DNA from 2 places in the Streptomyces sp. NPDC054975 genome. Region 1 is predicted to be linked to the other one. Evidence: riboswitches for the same ligand, from Rfam matches in the RefSeq annotation. Region 1 holds a riboswitch; the other holds the start of a gene.
The links. A riboswitch is a leader RNA that binds a small molecule or an ion and turns the genes downstream of it on or off. The one in region 1 is predicted to bind cobalamin.
Positions count from the first base shown of each region.

Region 2: linked by a shared signal. The riboswitch ahead of ACWF79_RS15240 (energy-coupling factor ABC transporter permease) and the one ahead of ACWF79_RS13045 (FecCD family ABC transporter permease) in region 1 are both predicted to bind cobalamin.

Region 1 is NZ_JBSGWV010000010.1:44,889-47,881, forward strand. It holds gene ACWF79_RS13045 (FecCD family ABC transporter permease) at 1-821, opposite strand, end outside; cobalamin riboswitch at 919-1,055, opposite strand; gene ACWF79_RS13050 (NAD(P)/FAD-dependent oxidoreductase) at 1,079-2,110, opposite strand; gene ACWF79_RS13055 (isoprenylcysteine carboxyl methyltransferase family protein) at 2,107-2,622, opposite strand; gene ACWF79_RS13060 (type III polyketide synthase) at 2,636-2,993, opposite strand, start outside.
Region 2 is NZ_JBSGWV010000013.1:38,588-41,580, reverse strand. It holds gene ACWF79_RS15255 (ATP-binding cassette domain-containing protein) at 1-277, opposite strand, end outside; gene cbiQ (cobalt ECF transporter T component CbiQ) at 274-1,023, opposite strand; gene ACWF79_RS15245 (energy-coupling factor ABC transporter substrate-binding protein) at 1,030-1,371, opposite strand; gene ACWF79_RS15240 (energy-coupling factor ABC transporter permease) at 1,368-2,069, opposite strand; cobalamin riboswitch at 2,099-2,296, opposite strand; gene ACWF79_RS15235 (PTS-dependent dihydroxyacetone kinase phosphotransferase subunit DhaM) at 2,397-2,801, opposite strand; gene dhaL (dihydroxyacetone kinase subunit DhaL) at 2,798-2,993, opposite strand, start outside.

The sequences.
Region 1 (2,993 bases):
AGCTCCTTGCGCAGCCACCCCGCGTCCACGCCCAGGGCGGCCGCCGTCTCGTCGCCCATGGCGAGCGCGTTCAGTCGGCGTGCCGACAGCGCGAGGCGGACGAGGCCGGCGAGCACGGCGCCCGCGGCGATGGGCAGGGAGGCCCAGTCGGCCCCGCCGAGGCTGCCGAGCATCCACATCATCGCGGAGCGGGCGGCCTCGCCGTGCTCGGCCGCGAAGACCATGAACGTGGTGACGGCCGAGAAGCCGTAGTACATCGCGCTGCCCGTGAGGACCAGCCGCATCGGGGTCAGACCGCGAGCGGTGCGGGCGATCGCGTACACCAGCACCATGGCGAGGAGCGCGGAGAGGAACGCGGCCGTGGACAGCGCCCAGATGCCGAGCGCGCCCAGCGCGCCGAAGAGCAGGACGGCGTTGGCTCCGACAGCGGCGCCCGACGAGATGCCGAGGACGAACGGATCGGCGAGCGCGTTGCGGACCATCGCCTGCACGGCGACCCCGACGGCCGAGAGTCCCGCGCCGACGACCGCGGCCAACAGGGCGCGTGGGAAGCGCAGTTCCCAGACGATGGTGTACGCCGACACCTCGTCGGGGGTGATCGCTCCACCCGTCAGCCCGGCCCGGAGGTGATGGAGCACCTCGCCCCAGGAGAGACCCGAAGCCCCGATCCCCGCCCCGCAGGCGAGGGAGAGCACCAGCGCGGCGCACAGGGCGACGAGAAGAGGCGGCAGGGGGACGCGCCGTGGCGGGGCAGGCCCGGTTCCCGTGCGAGGGGCGTCCGGCGGCGCGGCGATGCCGCTCTGTTCGACGGGTAGGGCCACGGCGGGTCGCCTTCGCCTTGGGCCGTGCCACACGTCAGGGAGCAGCCGACGACGCGGTACGTCCGGCGCAGCGCCCTCTCGCAGTCCACGGCGAGCTGTCAGGAGCCTTCACCGCCGCGGGTAATCGGGCTCACGGGTGCGCGGACCTGCGTACAGGTTCGTCACTCCGCCTACCGTTGCGGGTCAGCGCCGGACTTCGACCGGACTTCCCCCGCGGGGCGTTGGCAGCTTATCGCGCTCCCGGCGGTGCGCCGCCATCAGGCGAGAGCGTTCACCGCGAGGGTGAAGACGAAGGGAAGCCGGGCCGCGGCCGGCACGATCCTCTCTGCCAGCCAGGGCTGTTGGCGAGCCCGCACCAGGCAGTCGGTCAGCAGCCTGTGCCGGAAGGTCGCTTGCTGCCACGCGGCCTCGTACGCCCCGGGCGAGCCGCGGCGCAGCTGGTCGATCAGCACCCTGGCACCGGCGAGAGCCAGGGAGACACCCTCGCCGGTCAGCGCGTCGACGTATCCGGCGGCGTCGCCCACGAGCAGGACGCGCCCGTGGACGCGTGTACGTACCTTCTGGCGGAGGGGACCCGCACCGCGCACATCGCCGACCGCGGCCTGCCGGGGCAGTGTGGCGGCGAGTTCGGGAAAGCCGGTCAGCTGCTCGTCGAACGGGGCGCGACGGGAGGTCAGGAGCGCGACGCCCAGGAGCTGTGGTCCGAGCGGGGTCACGTACGCCTCACCGTAAGGCCCCCAATGGACCTCGACGTACGGGGAAGGCGGCGCCACGGCGTAGTGCCGGCGGAGCCCGTAACGCGGGGTGCCCGCGTCGGGCACCCCGAGGCCGAGCGAACGCCGCACCGGCGAGTGCAGCCCGTCGGCGGCGACCAGCCAGTCGGCGCGCACTCCCGTGGCGCTGTCCAGGACGCCCTCGGCGTCCTGGCGCACGTCCCGCACGCGCAGCGGCAGGACGGGAACTCCGGCGGCGAGGACGGCCGTGTGCAGGGCTGCGTGCAGGGCGGTGCGCCGCACTCCCAGGCCGGAGCCGTGCCGGAACTCGGCCTGGGCGTGGTGCGGGCCCTGCCGGTAACGGATGCCGGCGATCGGCCGGCCGGGCACGTCCAGTCCCAACGCGCGCAGTTCCCTGACGGCCCCGGGCATCAGCCCCTCCCCGCAGGCCTTGTCGACGGGCATCGCGCGCGGTTCCGCCACCACGACGTCGAACCCCGCCCGCACGGCGTGGAGCGCGGTGGCCAGTCCCGCCGGACCGCCGCCCGCGATCAGCAGGTCGTGCGTGCGGGTCACGCCGCGATCGCCCGGCCCAGGGCGGCGTTCTCGCACCGGACGCGGACGGCGAGCAACAGGGCGTTGGCCACGGTGAACACGACGGCGGTCAGCCACGCGGAGTGCACCAGGGGCAGCGCCGCGATCTCGGCGACGACCGCGACGTAGTTCGGGTGGCGCGCGAAGCGGTAGGGCCCGGCCTGCACGAGACGCGCGCCCGGGACGACGATGACACGCGTGTTCCAGTACGGCCCCAGGGTCATGACGCACCACCAGCGCAGCGCCTGGGCCAGGACGACGACGGCCACCATGGTCCAGCCGAGAAGCGGCAGGAACGGCCGGTCCGTCAGCCAGGGCTCGATCAGACAGCTCGCGAGGAGAGCCGTGTGCAGGGCCACCATGACCGGGTAGTGACCACGGCCGTACTCGACTCCGAGACGGGCGAAGGTCCAGGCCGCGTTGCGTCGCGCGACGACGAGTTCGACGAGGCGTTCCGCGGCGACGGCCGCCAGGAGCAGGGTGTACCAGAGCATGATCGGGGCTTCCTCACCAGCGCAGCAGGACGAACTCGACACAGAAGCCGGGGCCCATCGCCATCATCAGCCCCCACGAACCCGGCGGCGGAGGGTGGCCGGTGGTGACGTCCTCCAGGATCCGCAGCACCGAGGCGGAGGACATGTTCCCCGAGGCGGCCAAGGCCCGGCGGGCGGAGTCGAGGGCTCTCTCCGGGAGGTCCAAGGTGTGGGCCACGGCCGTGAGGATCCGCGGGCCCCCGGGATGGCAGAGCCAGACCCCGATGTCGTCGGGGACCAGGCCATGGGCGGTGAGGAAGGCCCGGAGGTCCGGCCCGATCCGGGCCGTGACGACGTCGGGGATGCCCGCGTCCACCACCGGGCGGAACCCT
Region 2 (2,993 bases), on a different contig from region 1:
GGTCCTGGACGACCAGCTGCACGGTCGTCCGCAGACGGGTCAGCCCCTTCCGGTCGTACGACACCTCCGTGCCGTCGAGCCGCAGGACCCCGCTGTCGCAGCGCAGGCCCCCGCTGAGCAGCCGCAGCAGCGTCGTCTTGCCGCCGCCGTTGCGGCCGAGCAGGGCCAGCGCCCGGCCCTCCGGGACGGCGAAGTCGATGCCGTCCAGGACCACCGGCCCGTCCTCGTAGGCGAACGTGGCCTTCAGCAGTTCCACGACAGGGGGTGCGGGGCTCACGGCAGGGACCTTTCCAGTACGAGAGTGAGGGCGACGAGCCCGGCGAGCAGGCCCGCCGTCGAGGCGAGGAAGCGGCCCGAGATCGCGGCCTCGGGCACCAGGACCCGCAGCGTCCCGTCGTACCCCCGCCCCGCCAGCCCGGTCTGCAGACGCTGCGCCCGGTCGAAGGCGCGGACGAACGCCGTGGCGCCGAGCCCGGCGAGCGAACGCCAGGTCGCCGCCCGCGTGGTCAGCCCCAGCCGGGCCGCCTGCGCCTGTCGGATTTTGGATATCGCATCCAGAAGAAGAAAGCTGATCCGGTACATCACCAACGCCACATCCACCACGGGCGCCGGGACCCCGGCCCGCACCAGGCGCGGCAGGACATCGGACACGGGCGTGGTGAAGGCGAACAGCAGCACGCCCAGGGACGCGGACGACGTCCGCAGCAGCAGCTCACCGGCGTGGACCGGCCCGTCCTGCGCGAGCACGACGAGTCCCCGGTCCCCTCCCACCTCGAACAGCAGCGGGATCGCCCCGGTCACACAGAAGCCCAGTGGGATACGGAACGCGCGCCACAGCTGACGCCCCGGCACCCCCGCCGGACCGAGAAGGACGACCAGGGTGGCCGCCGCGACCAGAACGGCACCGGGCCACGGCGGCAGACAGACCGCGCACAGCGTCAGGCCGAAGCCGAGCACGGCCTTCTCGCACGGATGACGGCGGCGCCAGCGACTGCTGTGCGCCGCCGCGTCGATCGGCAGCACCGGCGGTTACGTGTCGTCCGACGCCGACTGCAGCGCCTTCGCCTCGGCCCGGGCCTCGCCCTGCTTGCGGCCCCTGTGCACGCCGAAGTAGTACGCCAGCACGCCGGCGCCGAGTGCCGCCTGAAGGGCGAAGAGGGCCGACTCGATCTCACCGGAGGCGGGCTCGTAGAGCGGGCTGAACCACGGTTCGTAGTCGGGAGCGATCTCCGTGATCGCCGCCTCCGCCTCGCCGTCGGCTCCGGTGAACGGTTCCTCCTTGTGGTCGCCGAGGCCCAGGACCAGCGGCAGCACCGCCAGAGCCGCGACGACGAGCAGAATCAGGGAGTTGATCTTCGCGTTCCGGCTCATCGGGCGCTCGCCTCCGCGGTGTCGGCCTTCTTACGGGACGGGAGCAGAATCCCGAGCCGGGTCAGATCCCCCTTGCTGGACTGGGTGAGCAGCCGCATGACGAGCACGGTCAGCAGACCCTCGCTGACCGCGAGCGGCAGCTGCGTCACGGCGAAGATCCCGCCGAACTTGGCGAGCGCCCCGGCCACACCGCTGCCCGGGTCGGGGAAGGCCAGCGCGAGCTGGACGCTGGTCACGCAGTACGTCGACAGGTCGGCGACGAACGCGCCGAAGAACACACTCACCATGAGCGGCACGTCGAAGCGGCGCAGCAGCCAGTACGTACCGAATCCGGCCCACGGCCCGACGATCGCCATCGAGAACACATTGGCGCCGAGCGTGGTGAGCCCGCCGTGCGCGAGCAGCAGCGCCTGGAACAGCAGCGTGATCGTGCCGAGGACCGCCATCACCGGCGGACGGAACAGGATCGCGCCCAGGCCCGTACCGGTCGGGTGCGAGCAACTGCCCGTCACGGACGGGATCTTGAGAGCGGACAGGACGAACGTGAACGCGCCGGACGCGCCCAGCAGCAGGGTGGACTCGGGGTTGGCCTTGACCTCGCGGGTCAGCGCGCGGACGCCGTGGACGACGAAGGGAGCGGACGCGACGCCCCAGGCGGCCGCGTGCACAGGGGGCAGATACCCCTCGGCTATATGCATGGTTGGGAGACCCTCTCCAGCACCTCGTGGATGGACAACGCACCTTGGCCGGTCTCCTGGCTGACGGGTCATGCCGCCGCGGCTCCGCCTTCCCACACCGCCGCGGTCTCCCGCGGCGGTCCAGTGGCTTCCCCCCAGGGGGATGGAGCCGGACTTCCCGATCACAGTGGCGAGGGCCGCACCGGTACCGCACCGGTTTCCCGTACACCAAGGCGCTGTGACATTAGTGGGTTGACCAGCTACATCACAACACGGGTGCGCTCCCGGACGGTGTGTGACGGATCTCCCGCGCGCCCCCCGCCCGCCCCCGTCCCCTCTCGTGCGCGCTCACTCCTTCCGGTACGTGTACGCCTCCTGCGCCGCTGCCGTCACCGCGTCCAGGTCCCCGCCGGCGCTCGCCGTGACGAGCGCGGCGACCGCGCCCTCGACGAACGGGGCGTCCACGAGGCGCGCCCCCTCCGGCAGTTCGTCACCCTCGGCGAGGAGCGCCTTGACCGTCAGGACGGCGCTGCCGAGGTCGACGAGGAGGGCCACCCCGGCACCGCCGTCGACCGCCTTCGCTGCTTCCACGATCCGCTCGGAGCTGGTGCCCAGACCCCCGTCGGGAGCGCCTCCGGCGGCGGCGACCGGCGCGGTCGCCCCGCCGCCCGCGAGCCCCTGGGCCAGGGCGGCGACGGCGTCGGCCACGGCCGCGCTGTGCGAGACCAGCACGATGCCCACCTGGCCGGTCATGCGGCGGCCACCTCCGCGAGCGCGGCGATCAGCAGCGCCGACGACGTCGCGCCGGGGTCCTGGTGCCCGATGGAACGCTCACCCAGATAGCTCGCCCTGCCCTTGCGTGCCTGGAGGGGTACGGTCGCGAGGGCGCCGCGCTCGGCCGCGTCCCGGGCGGCGGCGAAGGAGTCGCCGAGCGCCTCCGCCGCG